Regions from separate parts of the Paenibacillus sp. B2(2019) genome, predicted to be linked through region 2. Evidence: predicted binding sites of a transcription regulator. Region 2 holds the regulator's gene; the other holds the start of a gene.
The links. Region 2 encodes CtsR, which represses protease genes until heat stress. Its sites were predicted from a motif close to ATGGTCAATAAAGGTCAAACA; they were not measured.

Region 1: a site for CtsR is predicted at 10,598-10,618, ahead of clpP (ATP-dependent Clp endopeptidase proteolytic subunit ClpP). Genes of this name have one in related genera too.

Annotation. Positions count from the first base shown of each region.
Region 1 covers NZ_VTZR01000036.1:2,010-18,313, reverse strand. The annotation lists gene PAENI_RS31365 (UxaA family hydrolase) at 1-656, shown strand, start outside; gene PAENI_RS31360 (DUF1858 domain-containing protein) at 858-1,085, shown strand; gene PAENI_RS31355 (DUF438 domain-containing protein) at 1,126-2,388, shown strand; gene PAENI_RS31350 (ROK family glucokinase) at 2,598-3,548, shown strand; gene rapZ (RNase adapter RapZ) at 3,594-4,493, shown strand; gene PAENI_RS31340 (gluconeogenesis factor YvcK family protein) at 4,551-5,498, shown strand; gene whiA (DNA-binding protein WhiA) at 5,643-6,572, shown strand; gene PAENI_RS31330 (HPr family phosphocarrier protein) at 6,670-6,939, shown strand; gene PAENI_RS31325 (SIMPL domain-containing protein) at 7,088-7,843, shown strand; gene PAENI_RS31320 (PdaC/SigV domain-containing protein) at 7,971-9,071, shown strand; gene PAENI_RS31315 (GDSL-type esterase/lipase family protein) at 9,181-9,819, shown strand; gene clpP (ATP-dependent Clp endopeptidase proteolytic subunit ClpP) at 9,915-10,511, opposite strand; tRNA gene PAENI_RS31305 (tRNA-Arg) at 10,705-10,779, opposite strand; gene PAENI_RS31300 (sugar-binding transcriptional regulator) at 11,115-12,167, shown strand; gene gap (type I glyceraldehyde-3-phosphate dehydrogenase) at 12,270-13,280, shown strand; gene PAENI_RS31290 (phosphoglycerate kinase) at 13,397-14,578, shown strand; gene tpiA (triose-phosphate isomerase) at 14,606-15,358, shown strand; gene gpmI (2,3-bisphosphoglycerate-independent phosphoglycerate mutase) at 15,360-16,304, shown strand, end outside.
Region 2 covers NZ_VTZR01000023.1:48,475-64,778, reverse strand. The annotation lists gene PAENI_RS21310 (GNAT family N-acetyltransferase) at 126-1,298, shown strand; gene PAENI_RS21305 (CtsR family transcriptional regulator) at 1,686-2,147, shown strand; gene mcsA (protein-arginine kinase activator protein McsA) at 2,178-2,702, shown strand; gene mcsB (protein-arginine kinase McsB) at 2,731-3,795, shown strand; gene clpC (ATP-dependent protease ATP-binding subunit ClpC) at 3,831-6,299, shown strand; gene radA (DNA repair protein RadA) at 6,492-7,859, shown strand; gene disA (DNA integrity scanning diadenylate cyclase DisA) at 7,874-8,950, shown strand; gene pssA (CDP-diacylglycerol--serine O-phosphatidyltransferase) at 9,015-9,752, shown strand; gene PAENI_RS21270 (PIN/TRAM domain-containing protein) at 9,932-11,020, shown strand; gene ispD (2-C-methyl-D-erythritol 4-phosphate cytidylyltransferase) at 11,116-11,814, shown strand; gene ispF (2-C-methyl-D-erythritol 2,4-cyclodiphosphate synthase) at 11,811-12,299, shown strand; gene gltX (glutamate--tRNA ligase) at 12,353-13,816, shown strand; gene cysE (serine O-acetyltransferase) at 14,328-15,020, shown strand; gene cysS (cysteine--tRNA ligase) at 15,070-16,304, shown strand, end outside.

The sequences.
Region 1 (16,304 bases), on a different contig from region 2:
TTCTTGGACGTCTGTCTGATTATATGGCTGCTCAAGGCGGGACCACTGTACTGACTGAAGTGCCTGAAATGTTTGGTGCCGAAAAAATTCTAATGGAACGTGCTGCGGACGAAACTATTTTCCACAAAATTGTCGATCTCATTAATGACTTTAAGCAGTATTTTATGGACTATAAACAGCCGGTATATGAAAATCCTTCACCAGGCAATAAAGCCGGAGGGATTACTACGCTTGAGGATAAATCGCTGGGTTGCACTCAAAAATCCGGTAATTCTACGGTAATGGATGTACTCAAGTACGGAGAGCTTATCACTAACAAAGGCTTAAATCTTCTTAACGCGCCGGGCAATGACCTAGTGGCTTCGTCGGCTCTGGCTGCTGCTGGCTGCCAATTGGTGATCTTTACGACCGGACGGGGGACACCTTTTGGTACATTCGTGCCAACAATGAAGGTGTCTACCAATACCCCATTGTATGAAGGCAAACGTCACTGGATCGATTTTAATGCGGGTGTGTTGGTTGAAGATGGTTCTCCAGATGAGGTTCTGCGTGACTTCATTAACTACATTATCAGCGTGGCTAGTGGGGAATGGGTAAATAACGAGAAGAATAACTTCCGCGAGATATCCATATTCAAAACAGGAGTAACGCTATAATAAATAATTTATTACGAATTAGACTGTCCCTTATGCTATTTAGCGTAGGGGCAGTTTTTTTAATTTCACATTATACATAATCCATCTTTAAAAGAACGGTCATTGCTTTCTTCTGATTTAGTGATTGCAATCACTATTGCCTTGTACGGCCTGTGCTAATCTGTTGTTGAGAATAGTTCTCATATAAAGGAGAAAAGTCCAATGGAAAAAATGCTGCGAATGGATGAGTCTATCTTCGAGATGGTATCCCGGCATCCAGAGGTCGTTGAGATTATGGTAGAGCTGGGCTTTAAGGACATTGCTAAGCAAGGTATGCTGCAGACCGCTGGCCGTTTCATGACCTTATCCAAAGGAATCAAGCTGAAGAAAATGGATCTCAACACCGTGAAGTTAGCATTTGAACGACATGGCTTCGAGATTATGAAATAAAGGAATCTATCATCAAAATTTCATTAAGGAGAGATCAATAATGAGTGAACTGATAAATAACCGCGAGGTTGATGTACCGGAGCAAACTCGTCGCCAAGCCATGCTCAAGGAGATTATTAAAGAACTGCATGCAGGCAAAAGCGTTGAAGAGGTTAAGGCACGCTTCGAGGAAGCTGTAGGTGATGTTACTGTTGCGGAAATCTCTGCAATGGAGCATTCGTTAATGACTGAAGAGGGAATTCCGGTATCCGAGGTACAGCGGCTTTGTTCGGTGCATACAGCAATATTCAAAGGCTCTATTGAGCAAATTCACCGCTCCTCGAAGCCTGAAGAACAACCCGGCCACCCAGTCCACACCTTCAAGCTAGAAAACCGTGAGATTGAAAGACTTGTGAACTTCCGGTTAGATTTGCATGCTACCAAATTCCAGAAGAATGACAGCGAGGAGCTGATCTTTAAGCTGCTGGAGGATCTTAGCTTACTGCTGGATCTAGATAAACACTACAGTCGAAAAGAAAATCTGTTGTTCCCTTACCTTGAAAAATACGGCATTTATGGACCAACCAAGGTAATGTGGGGCGTGGATGATCATATCCGTCGTATGATTAAAGAGGCAAAAGCAGCGCTCAGCAGCTACAGCGGAAATGCAGCAGATATTGGTGTTCAACTTACGGAGATCATCAAGGAAGTTAATGAAATGATTTTTAAGGAAGAAAATATTTTATTGCCTATGTCGCTGGATAAATTGACGGAAGACGAATGGGTCAAAATCGCTCGGGAGAGCGATGAGATCGGATTCTGCCTAACGGCGCCGGAACAGGAGTGGATACCTGAACGTGCCGCAGAGCCGGAAGGTGCAGCATTGCAGGGTGAAGCAGTGGGAGCCGCTCCGCAAGAAGGGTTTATCCGTTTTGAGACAGGGCTATTGTCACTGCATCAGCTCGAAACAGTACTCAATCACCTGCCAGTAGATCTGACATTCATTGATGAGAATGATGTCGTTCGATATTTTTCACACGGGAAGGAACGTATCTTTGCCCGAACTAAGGCAGTTATCGGCCGCACGGTCCAGAACTGTCATCCGCCTCAAAGTGTTCATGTGGTGGAGAAGCTTCTGGAAGATTTTAAGGCAGGTCGTAAGGATGCTGAGGACTTCTGGATCAACATCAAGGATAAATTTATCTATATCCGTTATTTCGCTGTCCGCGACGAGACTGGTCGGTATATGGGTACGCTGGAGTTTACACAGAATATCGCACCTATCCGTGCACTGGAGGGGCAAAAGCGTATTTTGTCAGAATAAATGGGTGTTTTAGGTTATTTTCCAGATAATAATATAGTCAGAAGACTCTCTTACTTAGTCGTAAGGGGGTCTTTTTAGAATATAATAGAGTATAGTATTAAAATAAGGAATTCCCGGGTGTGTTGTCTTTCCTTGACCACAGAGGGGGCTTCTATTATAGTTGGTACTTAGGATTAACTATTTTAGTATAAAAAAAGGTGGCTTGTTACATGTCTGAGAATATCTACGTTGGCGTGGATTTGGGTGGAACTGCAATTAAGGTTGGAATCTGCAATGCTGAGGGAACGCTACTGCATACTTATGAGGGACCCACAGGAACTGCAGAAGGTGTCGATACTGTTATCGATAATATCGAGAAGTATGTACGCCAAATTGTGGAGGATTCCCCGTACTCTTGGGATCAGCTTGCAGGTGTAGGCGCGGGCGTAGCAGGGTTCACAAATATTCGTGAAGGAATCATTATCCTTGCGCCCAACATAGGATTTAAAGATGTGCCGATTCGCTCCATTTTGGAAGATCGCTGGAACAAGCCTGTCAAAATAGACAATGATGCGAACGTGGCTGCACTGGGTGAAGCCTGGAGTGGTGCAGGACGCGGGATTGAAAATTGTGTCTGCTATACGCTAGGAACAGGTGTTGGTGGCGGAATCATTATTAACGGAAAGATTTATCAGGGTTTTGCAGGTCTAGCAGGTGAGCTTGGCCATATCACTGTAGTGCCGGATTTGGAAGCCATTCAATGTGGTTGCGGTAATATGGGATGTCTGGAAACCGTTTCCTCCGCTACAGGAATTATTCGTATGGCTAACGATGCAGTAGCTCGTGGTGATCGTACTTCCCTCTCAATGGTAGAGAAGATTGCTGCGAAGGAAGTCTTTGATGCGGCTAAGGCTGGCGATGAAGTAGCGATTCGCATAGTAAACCGTGCAGCATACTACCTGGGTAAATCTATGGCTTCTGTTGCAGCCGTGCTTAACCCTGAGGTCTTCATCATTGGTGGTGGTGTGTCTAAGGCTGGAGATATTCTATTTGATGAAGTTCGTCGTGTGTTTGCTAAGCTCGCACCGGCTCCGCTTCAGACTGGTGTTTCGATTATTCCTGCAGAGCTTGGTAATGATGCAGGTATTGTGGGTGCAGCAGGTCTTCTGCTTCGTTCTTAAAAGATAGGGAGTATTCATATACTAATTTAGGGAGGGGACGCTTTAATGACCGAATTGGACAATACTCCAACGGCTGGAGCCACCCTGATCATTATTACCGGAATGTCAGGTGCGGGTAAGACAATTGCTGTGCAGAGTCTGGAAGACCTAGGGTTCTTCTGTGTCGATAATTTGCCGCCGGTGCTGATCCCTAAGTTTGCAGAACTGATTGAGCAGTCGAAGGGTAAGATCGCCAAGGTAGCGCTTGTGATTGACCTGCGCGGTAGGGAATTCTTCACTGCTTTGTCCGAATCTCTAGCCTATATCAAAGATGAGTCAACCATTGGCTGTGAAATCTTGTTCTTGGATGCTACGGATTCGGTGCTTGTGCAGCGTTACAAGGAAAGCCGGCGTCATCATCCTCTAGCGCCTAAGGGACTTCCGCTTGATGGTATCAAGCTGGAACGTAAAATGCTTGAGGAATTAAAGAATTCAGCTACATTATGTCTGGATACTAGCAGTATGAAACCAGTGCAGCTCAAGGAGAAGATCGTTTCTCGGTTCTCGCATTTAGGAAAAAGTACACTCTCCGTCAACATTACATCGTTCGGATTTAAGTATGGTATTCCTATTGATGCAGACCTCGTCTTCGATGTTCGCTTTTTGCCTAACCCACATTATGTGGATCACCTGCGGCCAAAAACAGGTCAGGACAGCGATGTCTATGACTATGTAATGAAGTGGCCTGAAACACAGGTGTTCCTGACCAAACTGCTCGATATGCTTCATTTCTTAATTCCGCAATATCGTAGGGAAGGTAAATCCCAGATTATTATCGGCATTGGCTGTACAGGCGGGAAACACCGTTCAGTAGCCATTTCTGAATATTTGGGCAAAATGCTGGGCGTCAGCGAAACGGAATCCGTAGCCGTTAGTCATCGGGATTCCGAGCGTGATCGGCACTAATGAGAGAAGGGGTCCATAGTGGCTGAAGAACAAAGACAGCGTCCACGTATCGTCGTTATGGGCGGTGGCACGGGGCTATCTGTCATGCTTCGCGGCTTAAAAGAAAAGCCGCTAGATATTACAGCTATAGTTACCGTAGCAGATGATGGAGGAAGCTCGGGCATTTTGCGCAGTGAACTGCAAATGCCGCCTCCTGGGGACATCCGCAACGTATTAACAGCTATGGCTGATGTAGAGCCGCTCATGGCGGATATTATGAGATATCGTTTCAACACGGGCGAAGGCTTGGCGGGTCATAGTCTTGGCAATTTAATTCTTGCCGCGCTTACAGATATATCTGGCGATTTTGTCACAGCTGTTCGTGAGCTTAGCCGATTATTTGCTGTTCGCGGACGGGTATTACCCGCTGCGGGGGATGCCGTAGTATTGCGTGCAGAAATGTCGGACGGCACGATTATCACGGGTGAATCTAAGATACCAGAAGCAGGCGGGATCATTAAACGGGTTTCTTTGGAGCCTGCTGATGTGGAACCGTTGCCTGAAGCACTTGAAGCGATTCGAAATGCTGATGCAATTCTTTTGGGTCCAGGGAGTCTATATACGAGCATTCTTCCGAACCTACTTGTTCCGAAGCTAGCAGAAGCAGTTGTATCTTCTGATGCAATCAAAATTTTTGTCTGCAATGTAATGACTCAGCCTGGTGAAACGGATAATTATACTGTAAATGACCATCTACAAGCTGTTTATGATCATATTGGGATTCATTTATTTGATTATATTATTGTGAATGACGGTGAAATTCCTGAGCAGGTGCAGTCGAAGTACGCTGAGAAGGGTGCGCGTCCGGTACAGCTCGATAAGGATGTACTAGAAGGCAGTGCATATAAAGTTATAGCGGATAAGCTAGTGTTATTCCGAACTTATTTAAGGCATGATACCGATAAGCTTAGTCATCATATCTATCAGCTTGTGCAAGATTGGATAAACAGAAACCCTAGGGTATAACTTAAAATATAAGAAAGTATAAGTTTTACACCTATACTTTCTTATATTTCTCGCTTAAACGCTTACCGTCCTCAAAAGGACGCCGAAGGCGTTTATGCTTGTATATATGAATGACGTACTTATTTTCAGAAAGAGGTGAGACCCTTGTCTTTTGCGGCCCTTACCAAAAAAGAGCTGACGATGGTGGAGAGTGAGCCCTGTTGTGAGAAGGCGGAAATGTCAGCGCTTATCCGTATGAATGGATCTGTGCAGCTTTCAAGCAAAAAGGTGATTCTCGACATTTCGACGGAGAACGCCGCGATTGCAAGGCGGGTATATTCTTTACTTAAGAAATATTACCAGGTCCATATTGAGCTACTCGTGCGTAAAAAAATGCGTTTGAAGAAAAATAACGTTTATATCGTTAGAATCCCTAGTCGCGTACAGGAAATCTTAAATGATCTCAGAATTGTGTCCGAAGGATTTATTTTTACCGACGGTATTGATAAAGAGATTGTTGGGAATAACTGCTGTAAGCGTGCTTATTTGCGGGGTGCCTTTTTGGCGGGCGGATCCGTTAATAATCCGGAGGGTTCCTCTTACCATTTGGAGATTTCCTCGATGTATGAGGAGCATTGTAAGGCGCTGGTCGATCTGGCTGGTGAATTTCACCTAAACGCACGCTGCATTGAACGTAAAAAAGGGTTCATTCTATACATTAAAGAAGGCGAGAAGATTATCGAATTCTTAAGTCTGATCGGGGCGCATCAAGCGTTGTTCAAATTTGAGGATGTAAGAATTATGCGTGATATGCGTAATTCCGTGAATCGGATCGTGAACTGCGAGACCGCGAATCTCAATAAAACGATAAGTGCCGCGGTGCGGCAGATTGAGAATATCAAACTGCTGCAGCGAGAAGTGGGGCTGGAGAGCCTACCGGATAAACTGCGGGAAGTTGCAGAAATTCGAATGGCACATCCAGATATCAACCTTAAAGAGGTTGGTGAAATGCTGAAAGGTACGGTTAGTAAGTCCGGAGTAAATCATCGTCTTCGTAAGATTGATGAACTGGCGGACAAGGTTCGAGGCGGCTAGTCACTTTTTTTCTAGTGTGGTTTACGTTATAATGATATAATAATATAAAATTAATGTGAAATTTTTGGGGAGAACTCAATTAGGGGGTAAGCGTTTCATGACAAAGCACCCGGTAGTTGTTCGGTTGAAGACAGGGCTACACGCTCGACCGGCAGCATTGTTTGTGCAAGAAGCTAACAAGTTTTCGTCGGAGATTTTCGTGGAAAAAGACGATAAAAAAGTAAACGCCAAAAGTATTATGGGTATTATGAGCCTAGCGATCAGTTCCGGCACGGAGATCTATATCAGCGCGGATGGTGCAGACGCGGATCAAGCTGTAAACGCTTTGACGAGTCTCGTTAGCAAAGAAGAGCTTGAGAACCAATAATCTTTTGAAATGACTTTCTATCGCATGACTAAAAAGCCCCTGGGGGCTTTTTTTTATACCAAAAAATAGATTTAGTTGTGCAACATTTACCAAAAAGACTCGTCTAGAGGATAATAACAAATCACAAAGGATGAAAGGGGCTGGCAATATGAAAGGTTTGGTAAAGAAGATTGGTTCAGTGTTGATTGTAGGGAGTTTGTTAATTGGAGGGATTAGCATGAGTGGTGTCTTCCAAGGCCCTGCAAAGGCTTACGCAGATGAAGTGCAGAAAAATGTCGTTAGTGTAGTAGGTAAAGGTGAATTGTCCATCAAGCCGGATATTGTATACTTGTCCATCGGTGTGGATACTACGGCTACAACTGCGCAAGAAGCGCAAAAAACAAATGCTGCTAAAATCCAAAAGATCACTACACTACTGAAGGGGACTTGGAAAATCGCAGATAAGGATATTCAAAGTACCCAATTCTATGTGCAACCCAACTACAGTTATAGCGAAAAAGAAGGACAGCAAGTGAAAGGATACAACGCGAATCATACACTGTTAGTGTCCTATAGAGATCTGACCAAGGTTGGTGAATTGCTAGACGCTGCATCTGCGGCGGGGGCAAATAATATCGGAAATGCACGTTTTTCCGTGGAAGATACTTCTGCCTTTGAAGCTCAGGTGATTGAAAAGGCGATGGCGAACGCAGATGTTAAAGCAGGTGCTATTGCTAAGGCAGCTAAACGTAGCTTGGGTCAAGTAATCACGGTCAGTCAAAATGATGGCAATGTCACTCCGGTTTATTTTGAACAAAATCTAAAAATGGAAATGGCTGCAGCAGATGCTGGTGCAAGCACATCCGTTCAACCGGGAGTAGTTAAAGTTACAACACAACTGAGCGTAATGTATGAATTGAAATAGTAGCAGAACAAGATGATTGCAGAGAGGAGAGGTGATCTTCCACTAGTAATAGTGGGGGGGCGCCTCTTTTTTTGTGTAAATTCTCCAAGATTAGGTTTAATAAACTGGAAAGGAGTGGGAAAACAAGATGATGAATATTTCAAAAGAAACAGTACGCAAATGGGGCATAGGTTTGATGTCGGCGGGATTATTGCTTGGTGGAGGATTGCTGCCTAGTGATAAGGGTTATGCAGCGTCTGATCAGACGAAGAGCAAGGCTATTGCTGCAAGTATAGTTTTAAAGGCGAACGGGGTAATTTCTCAGCAGACAGGTATTTTGCAGGAAGGGAAGGTCTGGATTCCGATTACCTTTATGCGTGATGTGCTGCAATTACCTCTAACTTATGATAAAAAAGAAAATGCATACACGATCGGAAAGGGAACGACTAAGGCCAAGTTGCTGTTATCTAGCTATGGTACTTCAATTTGGGTGAACAATTATTACATTCGAGAGTATGAAGGAAAGCTAATAAACAACCGGCTCTATATTCCATCAGGTCTGTTAAATGATTATTTGGGCTATAAAGTGGATTGGAGTCGGGGCTCTAGTAGGTTGAATGTGGTGAAAAGATCACAGAATGCGTTGATAGTAACCACGGAGACCTATGCTAAGGATCGAAAAGAGGCTTTGATCCAGCTTGATTATCCGAAGTTTAGTGGATTAAGCAATTCCAATGCACAGCAGGCCATGAATGATATTTTGAAAGAAAGTGCCATGAAATTCGCTGCAGGCGCAGAGAAGGATATCTCGAATCGATCCGGGTCAGAGCCTAAGTATACCTATGATATAGATTATGTGGTGACCTACAATCAGGATGGTGTGATCAGCTTAGTGATGTCACAGTATAGCGATACGGGCGGCGCTCATGGTATGACCAATCGGGAGGCTTTTACCTTTTCGCTCAAGGATGGCAAACGTCTGTTGTTGGGCGACCTGTTCGGAGCTAACCCAAACTACAAAAAAGAGTTGAATGCTAAGTTGAACAAGCTAGTAAAAGCGGAGGAAAGTTATTTGGGAGGATTCAACGGATTGAATACGGAAAAGTATTTTTATCTGAAGGATGATCAGGTCGTTCTGTTCTTCCAATTGTATGAATACACAGCTTATGCTGCGGGGTTCCCGGAATATCCCTTTACTTTCAAAGAACTGTTGCCGGAAGGCGGTAGCCCATTTGCTGCTGTAAAATAAATAGAGAAGTCGTAACCGCTAGTGTCACCACTGGACATCTCCCCCTTACCAGAATCACCTCGAATTCATATGCTAAATGGAGTAACTAGTTTATGAACGGGGGAGAGCTATGAGCTATCAATACACTGCAATTGGCGATTCCTTGACGACTGGATTTGGCGCTCTGCCAGGGAACGGTTTTGTACCGGTGTACCGTAGAATGGCGGAAGGGAGACTGCGTTCTAATGTAGCCTCTACGAATTTGGGCGTGAATGGATTGACTACTTCTGAACTGGAACAGCGGCTACGGGGATGTGCAATGACTCGCGAAGCCATTCGAGCAGCCGACATCATCACTCTATCCATCGGTGGCAACGATTTAATCCATGCTGCGAAGGCTGCAGCTAGACAACCTGAAAATTTATCTAAAGAGCTGCGAAGATCATTGCAAGAATGCAAACAAAATTTTGCTGCAATTATGAGTATCCTCTTCCAATTGAAGACGGGAACGCGTAGACCTTTTATCATTCGGATTGTGGGACTGTATAATCCTTATCCTCAGGTAGTGGGTGCTACAGAGTGGGTGCGGCAGTTTAACCGCTATGCCTCACAGTACAGTAGCCGAGTATGTGGGTTTGCTTCTATCTATAGTGAGTTTGCAGGAAATGAGAGAGGGCTATTATCGATTGACCACTTACATCCGAATGGCCGAGGCTACCGTGTGATTGCTGAGAAACTCGATGCGCTTGGATATGGCGGTTTGATTTAACTGAGATTCGTATGAAGTGGTGGTCTGAAAAGTAAAGAGGCTGTGCGCTAACCATCAAGTGGATAGGGCACAGCCTCTTTGTGTTGTTTTATAGCTTACACACCGCTAGGCAATGTTTTCTCGATGACTTTATCAACGATACCGTAAGTTGCCGCATCTGCAGCAGTCATGAAGTAATCACGATCTGTATCCTTCTCAATACGTTCTAGCGGTTGACCCGTACGTTCTGCAAGAATACGATTCAACTTATCACGCAATTTGAGGATACGGCGGGCACGGATTTCGATATCCGTTGCTTGACCTTGAGCACCACCCAGAGGTTGGTGAATCATGATCTCACTGTTAGGCAGTGCGAAGCGTTTGCCTTTAGCGCCAGCGTTAAGTAGGAAAGCTCCCATAGAAGCTGCCATACCCACACAGATGGTGGAAACGTCCGGTTTAATGTACTGCATTGTATCAAAAATAGCCATACCTGCAGTAATGGAACCGCCTGGGCTATTCACATAAAGGTGAATGTCCTTCTCCGGATCTTCGGCAGCCAAGAACAGCATTTGTGCGATGATAGAATTGGCTACCACGTCATTAACCTCCGTTCCAAGGAAAATGATGCGGTCCTTCAGCAGGCGGGAATAGATGTCATAAGCGCGCTCACCGCGGTTGCTCTGTTCTACTACCATAGGAATATAACTCACGTGGAAAACCTCCTTGATATTGGTTCTTCAAATGTATTCATTTTTACTCTTGCCGTATTACCCACATGATAAACAAATTCAAACAAAAAGTCAAAGAAAGTCAAACTTATATTCAAAAAAAAGAGCCGACACGCGGCTCTTTGGTTAAGTAGTAGTATAGGCACTACTAAATTATGTACAAAAGTGAAATTAATGGCGCGCCCGCCAAGAATCGAACTTGGATCTCAGGCTTCGGAGGCCTACGTCATATCCATTGGACCACGGGCGCAACAAAAATGATTATAATACAATTTCTGTGCAATTGCAATGAATTAATAATACTGTACACAGGCTCTATCCCTAGTCTTCAAGGTGGACAAGCGTACATTGTGTTTCAATCAGCGAAAGAATCTGGATTGTTAATGACAGGTTTTTTGGAGCTGAACCTCTTTCCCAATCTTATAAATGTATAAGAAGACAAGCGCTTGAGAATTCTACTCTCGGAAGACTTGCACTTCGAGCAATATTTGGTTAGAATATGAGTGGGACTTAAAAAGTTTACCCGGGACATTTTGAGACCATGAACAAGGGAATAGAGGAAGACGAAGTTGCAGGAGTGAAAGTATGCGTAATTTATTAGATATCCAAAAGCAGCTTCTGCCTGATCTCATGGAAACCCTTAAGAGACGGTACACGATTCTTCATCAGATCATGCTGTCCGATATAATTGGGCGCAGAACGCTTGCCGCTTCGCTTGATATGACTGAGCGGGTACTGCGTGCCGAGACGGATCTTCTGAAATCGCAAGGGCTCATTGAGATCGAGAGCGTTGGCATGCGCATTAGCGCTGCTGGACGTAGACTGCTTGATTTGCTAGAGCCGGTCGTTAAGAGCCTGTTTGGTCTGGATGAGCTGGAAGAGAAAATTCGGGCAACGTACGGTCTGGATAAAGTTATTGTGGTGCCGGGTGATTGTGAGTCATCGCCGTTCACCAAACGTGAGCTTGGCCGAGCGGGTGCAAAAGCGCTGCTCAGTGTACTTCGTACAGATGATATAGTTGCTGTCACAGGTGGATCAACGCTTGCCGACATGGCTGATCAACTGACACCGCCGTTATCCCTTTCCTATAAGAACGCTTGGTTTGTTCCGGCGCGTGGTGGATTAGGAGAGAGTATGGAGATTCAAGCCAATACGATTGCCTCAACAATGGCAAAACGGGTAGGAGCGAATTACCGGTTGCTGCATGTACCTGATTTACTTAGTGGGGATGCCTACCAGTCACTAGCACTTGACTCTAATATTGGAGAGATTGTACAAATCATCCGCAGTTCGCGTATTATTGTACATGGGATTGGGGATGCCATTGAAATGACTCGCCGCCGCAAGCTGGATGAGGCAACTGTCTCAGAAATCCAGGGTGAGGGAGCCGTGGCTGAATCCTTTGGGTATTACTTTAACGAAGATGGTCAGGTTGTCCATACGATGCTTACGATGGGACTACGTCTAGAAGATATTGTTCGGACGGAGACAGTCATCGGTATTGCTGGAGGCAAACCAAAGGCCAAAGCCATTCATGCCATGCTGCGTTTCGGGCAGGAGAATATACTCGTCACCGACGAGGCTGCTGCTGTGGAAATCGGCAAGGAAATTGATAATCAGTTACAGATATCCTCGTAACTCACTAGAACATATATCTTGCATCATACTTAACATTGTTGTCATGACAGGCTTCACGGTCTGTTTTGAATAAATAAAACGAATTCTAGGAGGAACTATTCAATGAGTGTAAAAGTTGGAATTAACGGATTTGGACGTATTGGACGCCTTGCTTTCCGCCGTATTCAAAATGTAGAAGGTATCGAAGTGGTAGCAATCAACGACTTGACTGACGCTAAGATGCTTGCTCATTTGCTTAAATATGATACAACTCAAGGTAAATTCCAAGGTGATGTTGAAGTGCATGATGGCTTCTTCAAAGTCAATGGCAAAGAAGTTAAGGTTCTTGCTAACCGCAACCCTGAAGAATTGCCATGGGGCGACCTAGGCGTTGATATCGTACTTGAGTGCACAGGTTTCTTCACAACTAAAGAAGCAGCTGAAAAACACTTGAAAGGTGGAGCTAAGAAAGTAGTTATCTCCGCTCCAGCTACTGGCGACATGAAAACTGTCGTTTACAACGTTAACGATGACATTCTTGATGGTACTGAGACTGTTATTTCCGGCGCATCTTGCACAACGAACTGCCTAGCTCCAATGGCAAAAGTATTGAACGACAAGTTCGGTATCGTTGAAGGCTTGATGACTACAATTCACGCTTACACTGGTGACCAAAACACTTTGGATGCTCCACACGCTAAAGGTGACTTCAGACGCGCTCGTGCAGCAGCTGAAAACATCATTCCTAACACTACTGGTGCTGCTAAAGCAATCGGTCTTGTTATTCCAGAACTTAAAGGTAAATTGGATGGTGCGGCTCAACGTGTTCCAGTTGCAACTGGTTCCCTGACTGAGCTTGTAACTGTTCTTGATAAGAGCGTTACTGTTGAAGAAATCAACGCAGCAATGAAAGCAGCTTCCGATCCAGACACTTATGGTTACACTGAAGATGAAATCGTATCTTCCGATATCAAAGGTATGACTTTCGGATCCCTGTTCGATGCTACACAAACTAAAGTATTGACTGTTGGCGACAAACAACTCGTTAAGACTGTTGCTTGGTATGACAATGAAATGTCCTACACTGCACAATTGGTTCGTACTTTGGAGAAATTCGCTAAAATCGCTAAGTAATTGACTTGATATAAGTAACATCTATAGAGCGGAAACAGAAGTTCCTTGTTTCCGCTCTTTCTAAATGTATTTCTTGTTTCCTGCTAGAAACAACTTTGGGTGTGGAGGAATTAATCATGAACAAAAAGAGCGTCCGTGATGTAGAAGTAAAGGGTAAACGCGTATTTGTACGCGTGGATTTCAACGTACCTGTAGAAGACGGTAAGATTACTGATGATACTCGTATTCGCGAAACCCTTCCAACCATTAAATATTTGATTGAGAACGGTGCAAAGATCATTCTTGCGAGTCACATGGGTCGTCCTAAAGGTCAATTCGTAGATTCCATGCGTTTGACTACTGCTGCTGAACGTCTGTCCGAGCTTCTCGGCAAACCAGTAGCTAAAGCTGACGAAGCTGTTGGCGAAGCTGTCAAAGCAAAAATTGCTGAGCTAGGCGAAGGCGACGTACTTGTACTTGAGAATGTTCGTTTCTATCCAGGCGAAGAAAAGAACGATCCTGAATTGGCTAAACAATTCGCTGAACTGGCTGATTTGTTCGTCAATGATGCGTTTGGTGCGGCTCACCGTGCACATGCATCGACAGAAGGTATCGCTCATTTCCTACCAGCTGTATCCGGTCTTTTGATGGAGAAAGAATTGACCGTTCTTGGTAAAGCTCTTACTAACCCAGAACGTCCTTTCACTGCGATCATCGGTGGTTCGAAAGTTAAAGACAAGATTGATGTTATTGATAACTTGTTGTCTTTGGCTGATAACGTCCTGATCGGCGGTGGATTGTCTTATACATTCACTAAAGCACAAGGCTTTGAAATCGGTAAGTCACTTGTAGACAACGACAAACTTGACGTTGCTCTTGGATTCATCGAAAAAGCTAAAGCACTTGGCAAAAACTTCATGCTTCCTGTTGATGTTGTTGTTGCTGATAAATTCGGTGCTGATGCTAACACTAAGATCGTTAATTACAATGAAATCCCAGAAGGTTGGGAAGGACTTGATATCGGACCTAAGACTCGTGAACTTTATGCCGATATTATCAAGAACTCCAAGCTGGTTGTCTGGAATGGACCTATGGGCGTATTCGAAATCGATAAATTCGCTGAAGGTACACTTGCAGTAGCAAAAGCTTGTGCAACAACTGAAGGTTACACTGTTATTGGCGGCGGAGATTCCGCAGCAGCAGCAGAAAAATTCCACCTGGCTGACCAAATGGATCACATCTCCACTGGTGGCGGTGCATCCCTTGAGTTCATGGAAGGCAAGGCGCTTCCTGGCGTAGAAGCACTGAACGACAAGTAAGACGTATAGAAGGAGGCAATTTAATTCATGAGAACACCAATTATTGCGGGTAACTGGAAGATGTTTAAAACAGTTCCTGAAGCAGAAAGCTTTATTGCTGACATCAAAGGCAAAGCAGAAGTAGAAGGCGTTGAGACTGTAATCTGCGCCCCATTTACTAACCTGCCTGCACTTGTAGCAGCTGCAAAAGGTACAGACATCAAGATTGGCGCACAGAACCTGCACTTTGAAGATAACGGTGCTTACACAGGAGAAATCAGTGGTGTAATGCTTAGCGATCTTGGCGTAGACTATGTAATCATTGGTCACTCAGAGCGTCGTGCTTATTTTGGCGAAACAGATGAAATCGTGAATAAGAAAATGCATGCTGCATTCCGTCACGGTATCACTCCAATCGTATGTGTTGGCGAAAAGCTCGAAGAGCGTGAAGCTGATCAAACTAAAGTAGTATGTAAAGTACAAACTGAAGCTGCATTCCAAGGACTTAGTGCCGAGCAAGCAGCAAAAGTTGTCATTGCATACGAACCTATCTGGGCTATTGGCACAGGTAAATCTTCCACTTCCCAAGATGCTAACGAAGTTATTGCTTACATCCGCAGTCTTGTAAAAGATTTGTATGATGTTGCAACAGCTGAAGCTGTTCGTATTCAATACGGCGGCAGCGTGAAGCCTGAGAATGTAACTGAGTACATGGGCCAAAGCGACATCGATGGTGCGCTTGTTGGCGGTGCCAGCTTGCAGCCTGCTTCCTTCGTTCAATTGGTTGAGGGGGCGAAGTAAGATGTCAGCTCCAAGACCTGTAGCTTTGATCATCATGGATGGTTTCGGTTTGCGTGGAACATCTGAAGGTAACGCCGTTGCTCAAGCTAACAAACCTAACTATGACCGTTACTTGAAACAATATCCTAATACTACCCTTACTGCTTGTGGTGAAGCTGTTGGTCTTCCAGAAGGCCAAATGGGCAACTCTGAAGTAGGGCACTTAAATATTGGTGCAGGACGGATTGTATACCAGGATTTGACTCGTATCGATAAATCGATCCGTGAGGGCGAATTCTTCGATAATGAAACACTGGTAGCCGCAGTTAGAAATGCTAAGAACACAGGTAAAAAGCTTCATCTTTACGCGCTTGTATCCGACGGAGGGGTACATAGCCATATTAATCACCTGTTTGCTATGCTTGACCTGGCTAAGAAAGAAGATATGCACGAAGTGTATATCCATGCTTTCATGGATGGCCGGGACGTACCTCCAGATAGTGGTAAGAAGTTTGTTCAAGATCTGGTTGCTAAGATTGAAGAAGTTGGAGTAGGTACAATTGCAACGGTATCCGGGCGTTATTACGCAATGGACCGTGACAAACGTTGGGATCGTGTAGAAAAAGCCTATCGTGCTATGGTTTATGGCGAAGGACCGAAATACACAGATGCTCTGCAAGCTATCACTGCATCTTATTCAAATTCCGTATTCGACGAATTCGTTGAACCTAGCGTGATTGTAGACAGTGAAGGCAAGCCGGTAACGGCAGTAGAGAGCGGCGATTCCGTCGTGTTTCTCAACTTCCGCCCTGACCGTGCTATTCAGTTGTCACAAGTGTTCACGAATCAAGATTTCCGCGGTTTCGACCGGGGTCCTTTGTTCCCGCAAGACTTGCACTTCGTATGCCTGACTACTTTCAGTGAAACGGTACAAGGTTATGTAGCCTATTCACCGAAGAACCTGGAT
Region 2 (16,304 bases):
TTAAAACTGCATAGAGCTGTGGATAACTAAAAATAAAGTTATAAATAATGCAATAGATTAGCGCACAATTGACGCTCTTGTTATACTTATCCTAAAAGTAATTTTATAAAGGATGAGGTGAGTTTGTGGTAATAAGACAGTTACGTTCAGAAGAATTCGATGCAAGCATGAACTTGTCAGAATATGCTTTTCAGTACAAGCTTCCTAGTGAAAAAAGGGCAAGTGCTAAGGAAAGATTCAAGGCTGAACAGGTATGGGGTGCTTTTGAGGACGGAACATTGGAAGCTAAATTGACGATTATTCCTTTCCAAGTCTACATACAGGGCAGAGTGGTACCTATGGGTGGTATAGCAGGAGTGGCTACATGGCCAGAGAATCGCAGACAAGGACATGTGGCAAATCTTTTGTCTCATGCGCTGCATACGATGAATGAGGCAGGTCAAACGCTCTCTTTTCTACACCCGTTCTTGATTCCGTTTTATCGTAAATTTGGCTGGGAGGTTTATTGTGAATATAAGAAATACTCTATTCCAGTGGCGAAGTTTCCCAAAAAGGTTGAAGTTGAGGGCAAGGTTAAACGGGACATCAAAGATATCGAAGTATTGGATAGCCTATACAATCGATTCGCTGTCAGTTATAACGGGACACTTAAGCGCGATTTGGATTGGTGGGAGAACTCTGTTCTAGATGATGAAGGAAAGAGTGCGGTATTTTACTCCAAGAGTGGTGAACCAGAGGGATATGTGCTGTATAAGGTAGAGAACAGAGAACTGGTCATTGATGAATTTGTTTTTTTGAATGAACAAGCCCGGCAGGGGCTGTGGACATTTCTTGCGAACCATGATTCGATGGTGACCGGTGCATCCCTAAAGCTGGTGCCTTCGGATGACATGTTACCTTTCTTGCTGCCAGATCCACGTATAGGACAAGAGAATTATCCTTATTTTATGGGGCGGATTGTTAATGCCAAGTCATTCATTGAAACTTACACCTTCAGAGGAAACAGTAGTCAAAAGAAGCAGCTTATATATATCGAAGATAAGTATGCACCTTGGAATGATGGGTTATGGGCATGGAATATCTCTAATGAGGGCTCGGCTACTTTGATACGAGTGGAAGGGGAACGGGCGGAAGCAGACTTGAGCTGTGATATAGGCACTTTGACGGCCTTGATGCTTGGATACAAACGACCAACAGAGATGGCTCGTTATGGAAGTGTCTCTGGCCACGCAGCAGCACTGGAATGGTTTGAAGAAATTATTCCACAAGCACAGACAGCTTTATTTGATCATTTTTAAAAATATAACAAAGTATAAGTTTCACGCTATACATTATCCTTATATTTCTCGCATAAACGCTTATCGCCCTAATAAGGATACCGAAGGCGTTTATACTTGACAAAAATTAGGCTCTCCCCTTCGAAAGAAGTTGGGAGAGTTCTTTATTTCCGAATACATTCGCTGAAAAAAGTGAAAAATAAGAGAATCCACTTGGAATTAGCACAGAATATGTTATAATATTAAAAAGTCAAAGAAAGTCAAAGTCAACGAAGCATAATGACAGCGATCCGATCCTCTGAACACGTGGGATTATCCACAAATGTTTAAGTTCAATTAAAGACCATTGTCATTATGAATGCAAGTTGCAATCGGTATTATAAAGATTTAAGCACTGGAGGATGAGTGATGCGCAATATCTCTGATATTATCGAACAATATCTGAAGAATATTTTGCATGAAAGTCCCGAAGGTACGGTGGAAATCCAGCGAAATGACCTGGCGGACCAGTTCTCATGCGTACCGTCACAGATCAATTATGTCATCAGTACACGCTTTACTCTGGAAAAAGGTTATGTGGTGGAAAGTAAGCGTGGTGGCGGGGGATATATTCGTATTCAACGTTTTGAATTACCACCTAACGTGGCACTGCATGCCCATTTAAACCATACTATAGGTGGCGGGATTGATCAGAACGCTGCTGAAGGGCTGATTTATCAGCTGGAGGAAGCTGGTTTTCTAAGTAAGCGTGAAGCGTGCCTTATGCGCGCTGCTGTTTCTCGGGAATGCCTAACGGTTAAGATTCCATACCGGGATGAGATTCGTGCCAAGATTATGAAGGCGATGTTAATCTCTTTGTTAGGCAAATAATTGTCAACCATAAGGGAGGGGCTTTCGCTTATGCAATGCCAGGAATGTGGCGTCAAGCCGGCAACACTCCACTTCACTAAGATCGTGAATGGAGAGAAGACGGAGTTTCATATCTGCGAGAGCTGTGCACGGGAGAAGGGTGAACTCATTCCCGGAACGGCTGGAGGATTCTCTATCCACAGTCTGCTCTCAGGTCTGCTTGATCTTGAAGGTGCCGGCAAGGAGAAGTCGGCTGCAACGAAGACTACGCAGAGTCTGCAATGTGAGAATTGTGGGATGACGTACTCCCAGTTTAGCAAATTAGGCCGTTTTGGCTGTAGCTCCTGTTATGAATATTTTAACAGTGCACTGGACCCGCTTTTTAAGCGAGTGCATGGCAGTACTTCACATGTAGGTAAGATTCCGAAACGTGCAGGAGCTCAGATTGTGTTTAGACGCCAAATTGATGAACTCAAGCAGGAATTACAGCAAAGTATTACACAAGAAGAATTCGAGAAAGCAGCGGAGCTGCGAGATCAGATTCGTAAACTTGAAAAAGAAATAGCACAAGAGTAAAGTCTTTGATATATAGGGGGGATATGACATGTCAAGTCTCCGATTTACTGAACAAGCGCTTAGTGATTGGATGCGTTCTGGAGGTAGTCACTCCGAGATTGTAATTAGCAGTCGTATGCGTATTGCCCGTAATCTAGAGCATCTTCCGTTCCCAATGCTGGCTTCCTTAGAGCAATCGGAAGAAGTATTAGAGCTACTGGCTCCTGTGTTTCATGAGGAAGCAGCTGCAGATTTCGGATCTTTTCAACTCCTAAAGCTTGATGAAGTGAATGAACTGGACAAAAAGGTATTGGTTGAGAAGCATCTAATCAGTCCTAACTTGGCTAATGATTCGCGCAGTGCGGCCGTCTTATTAAATGAAGATGAGTCGGTCAGCATCATGATTAACGAAGAGGACCATCTGCGAATCCAATGTCTGTTTCCTGGTCTTCAGGTTAGAGAAGCATGGGAACGTGCGACGGCGATCGATGATATATTCGAGGCAGCTGTCAATTACGCTTTTGATGATAAAAGAGGATATTTGACTAGTTGTCCCACCAATGTTGGTACTGGGCTTCGTGCCTCGGTAATGCTGCATCTACCAGCGCTTGTAATGACTCATCAGATCAATCGCATATTGTCTGCAGTGAACCAAGTGGGATTGACTGTAAGAGGAATTTACGGTGAGGGTAGCGAAGCAGTAGGGAACATCTTTCAAATTTCTAATCAGATCACTCTCGGTCAAACGGAAAGTGAAATTATAGAGAACCTTCACAGTGTAGTTACCCAGATTATTGAGCATGAGCGAAATGCACGTGAACGGTTGCTTGTTGATTCCGCCCTGAGAATAACAGACCGAGTGAAGCGTTCTTACGGAATTTTATGTTATGCAGCTCTTATGGAGCTTAAAGAATCTGCTCAACGCCTGTCTGATGTGAGACTTGGGGTTGACCTTGGCATTCTGGAAGGTCTTTCGATTTCCGTGCTTAATGAACTTAACGTTAAGACGCAGCCAGGATTTCTGCAAAAGATGTTCGGCGATGAGCTGAACGCTACTGAACGAGATATGTATCGGGCAAAACTGCTCCGAGAGACACTGGGAACACAACATTAATATAGATATTTATTATTCATGGAGGTGCAGGAGATATGATGTTTGGAAGATTTACGGAACGCGCACAAAAAGTGCTAGCGCTGGCGCAGGAAGAAGCTGTTCGTTTAGGACACAACAATATTGGTACAGAACATATTTTGCTCGGACTTATTCGTGAAGGAGACGGCATTGCTGCTAAGGCATTAATAGCTTTAGGGCTAGGTCTTGAAAAAATCCAGGACGAAGTGGAGACACTGATTGGCAGAGGTCAAGAACAGCCTACGAACATTGCTTATACTCCTCGCGCTAAAAAAGTGATTGAGCTGTCGATGGACGAAGCCCGCAAATTGGGTCATACGTATGTTGGCACTGAGCATATTTTGCTTGGACTTATCCGTGAAGGAGAAGGTGTCGCGGCTCGTGTGCTTAATAACCTCGGCATCAGCTTGAACAAAGCTCGTCAACAAGTTCTTCAGCTCCTGGGAAGCAGCGAGGCTGCCTCTAGTCATAGCGGGACTCCGGCTAACGTCAGCACACCGACCCTAGATGGTCTTGCGCGCGATTTGACCGCTTATGCTAAGGAAGGCAATCTAGACCCAGTTATCGGCCGTAGTAAGGAAATTGAACGTGTTATTCAGGTACTGAGTCGCCGGACTAAGAATAACCCGGTACTGATCGGTGAACCTGGTGTTGGTAAAACAGCTATCGCTGAAGGACTTGCACAAAAGATTATCAATAATGAAATCCCAGAAACACTTCGCGACAAACGTGTCATGACGCTCGACATGGGCTCAGTAGTGGCAGGAACAAAATATCGCGGTGAGTTTGAAGACCGCCTCAAGAAAATTATGGATGAGATTCGCCAAGCAGGTAATATCGTGCTCTTTATCGATGAGCTTCATACACTGATCGGTGCTGGTGGCGCGGAAGGTGCGATTGACGCATCTAACATTCTGAAACCGGCGTTAGCCCGTGGAGAACTTCAGTGCATTGGTGCGACTACGCTTGACGAATATCGTAAATATATTGAAAAAGATGCAGCATTGGAGCGTCGTTTCCAACCGATTACGGTGGATCAGCCTTCTCCAGAGGAAGCGGTCCAAATTCTTTTCGGACTTCGCGATCGTTATGAAGCGCATCACCGTGTGAAGATTACAGATGAAGCTATTGTGGAAGCAGTGAAGTTGTCCGACCGTTACATCCCGGACCGTTTCCTGCCAGATAAAGCGATTGACCTTATCGATGAAGCAGGATCTAAAGTAAGGCTTCACTCTTACACCATCCCGCCAAATCTGAAGGAACTTGAAATGCGCTTGGATGATATCCGCAAGGAGAAAGATTCCGCAGTGCAGAGTCAAGAGTTTGAAAAAGCGGCGGCCTTGCGTGATACAGAGCAAAAAATCCGTGAAGAGCTTGATACGACAAAGAATCAATGGAAAGAAAAACAGGGTCGCACGGATTCAGAGGTTACACCTGAAGACATCGCACAGGTTGTAGCTAGCTGGACGGGTATACCTGTAAGCAAGCTGAAGGAAGAGGAGACCGACCGTCTACTTAACATGGAGGCTTTACTGCATGAACGAGTGATCGGTCAGGACGAAGCTGTTAAGGCAGTTAGCCGGGCACTACGCCGTGCGCGTGCGGGTCTTAAAGATCCGAAACGTCCAATGGGTTCCTTTATCTTCCTCGGTCCTACAGGTGTAGGTAAAACTGAGTTGGCTCGTGCATTGGCTGAAGCCATGTTCGGCGATGAGAATGCGGTCATCCGTATTGATATGTCGGAATACATGGAGAAACACTCCACGTCCCGCTTAGTCGGAGCCCCTCCTGGATATGTTGGCTATGAAGAAGGCGGCCAATTAACCGAGAAGGTACGCCGTAAACCTTATTCTGTAGTGCTGCTTGATGAAATTGAAAAAGCGCACCCAGAAGTATTCAATATTCTGCTGCAAGTTCTTGAAGACGGTCGTTTGACTGACTCTAAAGGGCGGGTAGTCGATTTCCGTAATACATTAATTATTCTGACTTCTAACGTAGGCGCACAAGCGATCAAGAAGAATTCGACACTTGGATTCACAGCTGTGCAAGATGCTGGAGCAGAATACGGTAATATGAAGGGCAAGGTTATGGAAGAGCTTAAGAAGAGCTTCCGTCCTGAGTTCTTGAACCGGATTGACGAAATCATCGTCTTCCATTCCCTCGATGAGAAGCATATTGCTGAAATCGTTACGTTGATGTCTGATGAGCTGCGCAAGCGGCTGCGTGAATATGATGTTGATTTCGTACTCACGGATGCGGCGAAGGCTTTCCTGGCTAAGGAAGGCTACGACCCAGCCTTTGGTGCACGTCCATTGCGTCGTGCGATTCAGAAGCATATTGAAGACCGTCTTTCCGAGGAATTGTTGAGAGGAAATATCCAAAAGGGTGATTCGCTCAACATTGATGAAGTTGGCGGAGAACTTGTAGTGAACAAAGTGGATGCTCCTGTAGCGCCATTGCTTGAAAAAGAAGTAGAATCCGAATAAAAAAACGGAATAAAAAAAGCTTCCGCTCCTCAGTTTATAGAGGGGTGGAAGCTTTTTTAATATAAATTTATCACTTAAAAATATACATTTAGTACAAATTCCGAATGACCTTTCGTTAAAGGGGCAGAAATGGTAAACTTTCATTAGAAGAAAATATCCGCAATTTAAAAGTTCGGACCGTAAGGAGAACAAATGGCTAAACCAAAAACTAAATTTTTTTGCACCGATTGTGGATACGAATCGCCAAAATGGTTCGGAAAATGTCCCGGGTGCCAAGCTTGGAACTCCATGGTGGAGGAAACGGAAAGCGTAGTCAAAACACAGGGAATGAATGCCCCTATTTTTCATAGTAAAGAAAAGGCACAATCGATCATAAGTATAGAAAGTGACAAGGAACCGCGCATACTGACAGGTATAGGTGAGCTTAACCGTGTTCTCGGTGGGGGGATCGTACCAGGATCGCTGGTACTAGTAGGGGGAGACCCAGGAATCGGTAAATCTACGCTCTTATTACAGACGTCGCATGCTCTGACAACTCAGGGATTGCGAGTGCTGTATATTTCGGGCGAAGAATCGGTAAGGCAAACTAAACTACGTGCGGATCGCCTCGGTGCGTTGTCAGCTGAGCTATATGTACTATGTGAGACGAATATGGAAAGCATAGAAGAAGCGATTGAACAAATTCAGCCGCAATTTCTTGTTATCGATTCGATTCAGACTGTATTTATGCCAGAAGTAACTAGTGCGCCAGGCAGTGTGACCCAGGTTCGGGAATGTACGACAAGATTTATGCGTATCGCTAAGATTCGGGGAATTGCTACAGTTCTCGTTGGGCATGTCACCAAGGAAGGCGCTATTGCAGGCCCACGGATGCTTGAACATATGGTGGATTGTGTGCTGTATTTTGAGGGAGAGCGGCATCATACGTATAGACTCCTGCGGGCTGTAAAGAACCGCTTTGGTTCAACGAATGAAATCGGCATTTTCGAAATGGGTGAAGTGGGTCTAACAGAAGTAGAAAATCCATCGGAGCTCTTCTTATCGGAGCGTCCACTCGGCGTAGCCGGATCTACAGTCGTGGCTAGTATGGAAGGGACTAGACCGGTGCTTGTTGAGCTTCAGGCTCTTATCGCTGCCACTCATTTCCCCTCCCCACGCCGGGTGTGCACAGGTATGGATCACCAGCGGATGGCACTCATTATCGCTGTACTTGAGAAGCGGATGGGCATGTTCCTGCAAAATCAGGATGCATACCTTAATGTTGCTGGAGGCGTGAAGCTGGATGAACCGGCGATTGATTTAGCAGTAGCTGTTAGTATCGCTTCCAGCTTTCGTGATATTTCAACAAAACCTTACGATGTTTTCTTCGGTGAAGTAGGACTTACAGGTGAAGTAAGAGGTGTTTCACGCGCGGAAATGCGTGTGAAGGAGGCCGCGAAGCTAGGCTTCCGGCGGGTGATCATGCCAGAGAAAAGTTTGAAGGGCTGGAAGCACCCGCAAGATATCCAGATTATTGGCGTCAGTACCGTAGCAGATGCACTATCGGTCGCGTTAGATTAGGGGGCACAGGGATTATGAAAGAATATAACCAATTAGAGAATATGAATGATCTGCTCAGACTGGCGGCACCGGGGACACCCTTTCGGGAAGGTCTTGAGAATGTGCTGCGCGCTAAGACGGGAGCACTAATCGTCGTTGGGTATAGTCCTGAGGTGATGGAGGTAGTGGATGGAGGATTCTCCATTAACTGCGATTTTTCGCCCAATTATTTATATGAGCTCGCCAAAATGGACGGTGCCATTATTCTTAGTGAGGATTTGAAACGAATTTTGTATGCAAATACACAGCTAATTCCGGATTCGTCCATCTCTTCAATCGAGACAGGCATTCGTCACCGGACCGCCGAGCGCGTAGCGAAGCAAACAGGTAAACTGGTTGTTTCTATTTCACAGCGCCGCAATATTATTACCCTGTATCAAGGTTCCATTCGGTATGCGTTAAAAGAAATCGGAGCTATTTTGGCTAAAGCTAATCAAGCGATTCAGACCCTCGAAAAGTACAAAGCGGTTCTTACACAAGGACTGACGAATTTGTCTGCTTCGGAGTATGAGGGAATCGTCACCGTAGCTGAAGTGGTCGGAGTGATTCAGCGGGTAGAGATGGTTCTACGCATAAAAATGGAGATCAAACGATATATAAATGAACTAGGCAATGAAGGACGCTTAATCAGCATGCAGATGGAAGAACTGGTTGGAAATACTGAGGAAGAAGCATGGCTCCTATACAGAGACTATGCTAAGGAAGAGCAAGAAGATAAAATTCGTGAAATTATTGCCGGTCTCAAACGTATTAGTGATGATGACCTAATGGATGACAACCATATTGCTCGATTGCTGGGCTACTCTTCTACGGCAATTTCTTCCGAAGAGGTGGTTACTCCGCGTGGATATCGTCTGCTCAACAAGATTCCGCGGCTTCCAAATGTGATCATTCATAATCTGGTGGAGCGGTTTGAAATGCTGCCTAATTTGATGTCTGCAAGCATAGCTGAACTGGATGAAGTGGACGGAATTGGGGAGGTGCGGGCTCGTAATATTCAGGATGGGCTCAAACGTTTACAGAAGCAAGTTCTTATTGACAGGCAAATGTAAATAACATACAATCACGTAATATTGGAGCTGTTTAAGGCCAATGTGAGAAAATTGAGGTGAAGAAATGATACAAAAATCAATTCCGAGTCTTTTTACCATAGGTAACTTGATGCTCGGAATGTTTGGTATCATGATGGCGTTTGACGGTAAAGTTAGCATGGCCGCTATCATGGTTATTATTGCTATGCTGTTAGACGGATTGGATGGCCGAGTTGCTCGTGCACTTAAATGTGAGAGTGAATTTGGTAAGGAACTGGACTCTTTGTCTGATGTCGTTTCTTTTGGAGTAGCACCGGCTGTTATTATGTACGTCTCAAGCCTGCATGATTTAAATTCTGCATTAGCCTGGACAGTAACTGCAATTTTCCCGGTGTTTGGTGCATTGCGCCTAGCTCGCTTTAATGTTCATCCAGGGGTTCCTGGTTATTTCATCGGATTGCCAATTCCTGCTGCTGGTGGTGTACTTGCCACATTAGCTCTTTTTAATAAAGATGTTTCTGCTCCATTTATGATCGTGGCTACATTGCTCTTATCATACTTGATGGTCAGCACTGTTAAATATCCTAATTTTAAGAAGGTTGGATTACCTAAAAAAGTGGTTGTCGGAGCGCCAGTAGTCATTGTTGTTGCCGTGGCTGTTGCTGTTGTGTTCCCTGAACAAATTGCTAAGCTAATCTTCGTCTTACTTGGGATTTACGCGTTATATGGTTTTAAACAAAACATCGATCGATTGACAGCCAGACGCCGTCACCGTCGTAGAAGACGTTCTGAAGATAAAGTGTATCACTCGAAGAACGGTTAAAGCAGTCTTGTAGTAAGGTTGAACTAATATAATTATAGCTAGAGGCTTTGTCGTCCTTAGGGGATGGCAAAGCCTTTTTGCAATTCCAGCGCTACCCCAAGTTTATCGTCTTGAAAATTGGAACATACTGGTGAGGTATAGATCATTCAAGGATGAATAAAAAGGAGGTGCGTTAGGTTATGTGGAAAAAAGTGATATTGTCTTTTGCTTTAATATGTGGTGCTTGGTCTGGTTTTTCGCTATACCATGCGCTTGAAAGAGGATTCCCCAAGGGGATGGAAAAGCTGAGTGAAAGTTTACCTGTAGAGGGAAGCATTTTATTTACGGTGCTGGGTGCCATTATTTTTTTGTTTGCGGGGTCTTTATGCGCGGAATGGGGAGGTTCAAAACTGCGGGAGGCGGTTCTGTACTGTTCGCGTATACCAATGAATGAATTGGCTGCAGGTGCAGCTGGGCTTACAGGAGGGCTTTTGCTATCTCTTCTGTTATATCCTGCTATGATTTGGCTTGGAAAAGCTGGGCAGTTGCTGCAGGTACCCGTTACGTTAGCTTTTGGATATATGGGGCTGCGGATCGGTCTGGAGAAAAAAGAGGAACTAGCTGCACTTTGGACAACTGGACGCTGGGGGCAAGCGGCTGAACCGGAAGGTCGTGGCCTGGAGGAGCATAAAATCCTCGATACGAGCGTTATTATTGATGGTCGGATCGCCGACATTTGCAAAACTGGATTTATTGAGGGAACGATTGTCATACCGGAATTCGTACTTGAGGAGCTCCAGCATATCGCAGATTCTTCCGATCTACTGAAACGTAATCGCGGACGGCGGGGACTTGATATTCTCAATAAAATCCAAAAAGAGCTCGATGTGAAGGTATTAATCTACGAGGGAGATTTTGAAGAAATCTCTGAGGTGGATAGTAAGCTGGTAAAGTTAGCGAAGGTACTGCGAGGTAAAGTAGTTACCAATGACTTTAACTTGAATAAGGTTTGCGAATTACAAGGAGTCTCAGTCCTGAATATTAATGATCTTGCGAATGCCGTGAAGCCCGTAGTGTTGCCTGGTGAGGAAATCGTAGTTCAGGTCATTAAGGATGGCAAAGAGCATGGACAAGGCGTAGCCTATTTAGACGATGGAACAATGATCGTTGTGGAAGGCGGACGGGAATATATCGGAACTACGATGGAGGTTCTCGTCACGAGTGTGCTTCAAACCTCAGCTGGACGGATGATATTTGCGAAGCCAAAGCTCTTGGAAAAAGCACAATAAGCGTAGATAAAGTACACGGCAAATGTCCTATGGGTTGGAAATGCCCGCCAAACACGTTATGATGGGAATATACGTGAAAGACAGGAGCCTGAGTAATGTCAAACAGTGTGGGCGTCGTCATTGTGGCGGCAGGCAGAGGAACGCGAATGGGGACTGTAGAGAGCAAGCAATATCTGTTACTGCAGGGGAAACCAATCATCGTTCATACGCTGGAAGTATTTCAGCAGCACGAATTGATTTCTGAAATCGTGCTCGTAACCGGTAAGGAAGATATTGAGCGCTGCCGGGAATGGATACAGCTCTATAAGCTGGACAAGGTTAAGGCTATAGTGCCTGGAGGATCTGAGCGTCAGCATTCCGTACATAAAGGATTGTTGAAACTTACGACACAGTGGGTAATGGTACATGATGGTGTTCGTCCGTTTGTGCAGCCGAATGAAATTGAGGCATGTTATGAGCGAGCGAAGCAGATCGGTGCTTCAGTTCTTGCTGTACCAGTCAAAGATACGATCAAACAGGTAGATAACGAAGGCAAAGTACTGTCTACGCCGGATCGGCGAAGTCTGTGGGCGATTCAAACCCCGCAGACTTTTCGTCTTTCTGAATTACTGGATGCCTATGCGGCCGCGGAGCGGGATGGATTTTTAGGTACTGATGATTCCAGCTTGGCAGAGCGTGCTGGTATTCCGGTTTCTGTGGTAGAGGGAAGCTACAGAAATATCAAGATTACGACGCCAGATGATTTGGATTTTGCGGAATTCACAGAAAGAAACAGGGGAGAGGGACAATCATGATCGCTGTAGGACAAGGATTTGATGTACATCAACTGGTTGAGGGAAGGCCTTGTATTATTGGAGGCGTTACGATTCCTTATGAAAAAGGATTAATAGGACATTCCGATGCCGATGTGCTGCTGCACGCAGTAAGTGACGCGATTCTAGGCGCACTAGGACTTGGTGATATTGGCAGACATTTTCCGGACACAGATCCAGCGTTTAAGGACGCGGATAGCTTGAAATTATTAGAACAAGTGTGGGCACTTGCTAGCGAGCGAGGTTATAAGCTTGGAAATATCGATTCAACGATTATTGCCCAAAAACCAAAGATGGCGCCATACATTCCACAAATGACGGAGATTATCGCTCGTGCGCTTCACGCGGACCCGTCCAAGGTGAACGTTAAAGCTACGACTACTGAACAGCTTGGTTTTGCCGGTCGTGGTGAAGGAATTGCCGCACAATCTATTGTCTGTCTACTCCAAGATGTGATATCATCTTGAGATGGTCTAAGTAGCAAATCTAAGTTTTAACCATATGAAGCGGAGGGAATATAATGACGGATCAAGTCCGGGTGCGTTACGCACCGAGCCCTACGGGACATTTACATATAGGTAACGCCAGAACGGCGCTGTTTAACTATCTGTTCGCCCGTAATAAAGGCGGTAAATTCATTATCAGAATTGAAGATACAGACGTGAAGCGCAATGTCGCAGGCGGCGAAGAGAGCCAGCTTAAGTATTTGAAATGGCTAGGCATGGATTGGGATGAGAGTGTTGATGTTGGCGGAGAGTACGGACCTTACCGCCAGACTGAACGTCTTGACCTATATCGTGTATATTGGCAGGATTTGCTGGACAAAGGTTTGGCTTACCGCTGCTACTGCACAGAGGAAGAACTGGAAGCAGAACGTGAAGAACAGACTGCACGTGGAGAAACCCCTCGTTATTCCGGCAAACACCGTGATTTGACGGAAGAACAACGCCTTGCCTTTGAAGCTGAGGGACGAGTAGCTAGCATTCGCTTCCGTGTACCAGAAGATCGTACGTACACGTTCGATGATATCGTAAAAGGTACTATTTCTTTTGATACGAAAGAAATGGGTGATTTTGTTATCGTGAAGAAGGACGGAATTCCGACCTATAACTTTGCGGTAGCTGTTGATGATTATTTGATGGCTATCACCCATGTACTACGTGGGGAAGATCATATTTCCAACACACCACGTCAGCTTATGATCTATGAGGCTCTTGGTTGGAACCCCCCAATATTTGGTCATATGACACTGATTGTCGGTGACAACCATAAGAAGCTTAGCAAGCGGGATCAATCTGTAATTACATTTATTGAGCAATATGATGAATTGGGTTACTTGCCTGAGGCATTGGTTAACTTCATTTCTCTACTGGGCTGGTCGCCAGAGGGAGAAGAGGAGATCTTCAGTAAAGAAGAACTTATTTCTATTTTTGATGCGGACCGTTTGTCCAAAAGTCCGGCTGTATTCGATAAGCACAAGCTGGCGCATCTAAATAATCACTATATTAAGCATGCTGATCCTAAACGGATCTCGGCATTAGCGATTCCACATCTGCAAAAAGCGGGGAAAATACCGGCTGAGCTGAATGATGAGCAGCAGGCATGGGCAGAAAGCCTTGTAGCACTGTATCAAGAGCAGATGAACTCTGCCTCCGATATCGTAGAGCTATCTGAACTATTCTTCCGCAGCCATCTGGAGTTAGAAACAGAAGCGGCGCAGGTTCTGGCGGAAAGCCAAGTGCCTGAAGTCTTGTCTGCTTTCCTAGCTAAGGTTGAAGCTTGTCAGGATTTCAGTGCTAGTAATATGGCTGTACTGATCAAGGAAGTGCAGAAAGAAACAGGGCACAAAGGCAAAGCGCTCTTTATGCCGATACGTGTGGCTTTGACCGGACAAACGCACGGACGTGATCTTAATATAACGATTGCTTTGCTCGGCCAAAACCGTGTCATCGAACGTTTGAAATCACAAATTAAAGGAGCTTAAGATAGTATTACTTATCATTAAGCCTCTTGTCAGTCCCTTATCTTTTACGCTAAGATAGAACCATATGATAATAGCTGTGATCAGGAGAAGTACGTCCATAAAGGCAATTGCCAGAGAGAATAACCGAGAAAGGGATACCCTTTCGGGCTGGGAGTTATTCATTTGTCCGGGGCAGAACATGCGCCTGTGAGCTGCACGGTTGAACGATCCTAAAGGCTCGTTAGATCGCGCCGGGTACATCGCCGTTAATGATGCCAAGTGGAACGAAGGAACTCTGCCGATGGTAACAACAGCAGTCTGTTTGATTCGTTCAAGCAGAGTGGAACCGCGGTTAAACGTCTCTGCAGCTTTATGCTGCAGGGGCTTTTTTTGTTTCAGGGTATCTTTTCTAATATAACAAACCAAGCAAACACCCTCAGCATATGTATGATAAGAATGATGGATTGGAGACAATACCTTCCTTGTGTACCTGTAAACAGGAGATGGGGGAGTCAAGAAGAGAGGAACCGTGATGTTTAAGCATATTAAGTCGGACATTCGGGCGGTATTTGATAACGATCCCGCTGCCCGCAGCTGGTTCGAGGTTGTCTTCACATATGCAGGGTTGCACGCCATTTGGGGTCACCGGATTGCCCATTCTTTTTTCAAACGCCGCTGGTATACAATGGCCCGTATGGTCTCACAGTTTAGTAGATTTATGACCGGTGTTGAAATCCATCCCGGAGCTGTCATCGGAAATAGGCTATTTATCGACCATGGTATGGGGATTGTTATTGGGGAAACCTGTGAAATCGGTGATGATGTTATTATCTATCAAGGTGTTACACTTGGGGGGACAGGGAAAGAAAAAGGTAAGCGCCATCCCACAGTTGGCAACAATGTAGTTATTGGTTCTGGTGCGAAGGTATTAGGATCGTTTCGTATCGGCGACAATTCAAATATAGGTTCGAATGCGGTTGTGCTGCGTGAAGTTCCAAATAACAGTACAGTAGTAGGAAATCCGGGCCGTGTAGTAAAACGTAACGGTGAACGTGTATCCGATCGCTTGGATCATACCAAGATGCCAGACCCGCTTGTAGATTCACTTCGCTTTCTGCAAAAAGAGATCGAAGAGATCAGAGAGAAGCTTGGCGAAGAAGATAAGCAAAAGACCGCGCAGCGGCTAGTCGAAACTCAGCAGTACATTGGTGATTACGAAATTTAAGCATATCCGGTACTTAAGGAATCGGGACAACAGAAAGGGTTGGAATAGGATGGCTTTACAAATTTACAACACAATGACACGCAGCAAGGAGCAGTTTGTGCCCCAAGAGTCGGGAAAAGTGAAAATGTATGTATGTGGTCCAACCGTTTATGGATATATGCATATCGGAAATGCTAGACCTATTATTGTCTTTGATATGGTCCGGAATTATTTGGAGCAACTCGGCAATGAGGTACGGTATGTTACGAACTTCACAGATGTAGATGATAAACTGATACGCAAAGCAGAAGAAATGAACACTTCAGTAGCAGAGGTTGCTGAGATTTTTATTAATGCTTATCGTGAGGATCTTGAAGGGCTTGGAGTAAAACCGGCAACATTGAATCCGCGGGTAACAGAAAGCATGGAGCTGATCATTGAATTCATTAAAGAGCTCGAGGAAAAAGGGTATGCCTACGAGAGTGGTGGCGATGTATACTACCGTACTTCCAAATTTGAAGACTATGGTAAGCTGTCCCGTCAGAATCTAGATGAATTACAGTTTGGTATTCGCGTAGAGGTAGACTCACGGAAAGAGAAACCTGAGGACTTTGTGCTGTGGAAAGCAGCAAAACCAGGTGAAGTGTACTGGCAGAGCCCGTGGGGAAATGGACGCCCAGGCTGGCATATTGAATGCTCGGCCATGGCAAGAGAGTTCTTGGGGGATACGATGGACATCCACGGGGGTGGACAAGATTTGCAGTTCCCGCATCATGAATGCGAATGCGCTCAGACAGAAGCTCTGACGGGTAAGCCACTCTCTAATTACTGGATGCATAATGGATTTATCAACATCGGTGATGAAAAAATGTCGAAATCATTGGGTAACGGTTGGCTTGTGAAAGATATCCGTGGGCAATTTAAAGCTGGGACTATTCGTTATTTCATGCTATCGACCCATTATCGTAATCCGTTGAACTTCTCGGTGGATTCAATGACTTCAGCTGAAAAGAGCGTAGAACGTATCTCACTTGCAGAAAGTAACGTTAAGCATCGTCTTGAACTTGCTGCTGAAGGTGCTCAGGGTGAGGTCAGCTTAGAGATTAATGATAAGTTATCTGCTATTGTGGCCAATTTTCATGCTAGAATGCAGGATGACTTTAATACCCCTGATGCGATTACGGCTATGTTTGATTGGGTGAGTCTTGCAAACCATACCCTTGCGAATAGTGAAGCAGCCCCTGCTGATTTTGCTGCGTTGCTGCAAGCTTTTGGGGAAATGAATGCTGTGCTGCGTTTGACACC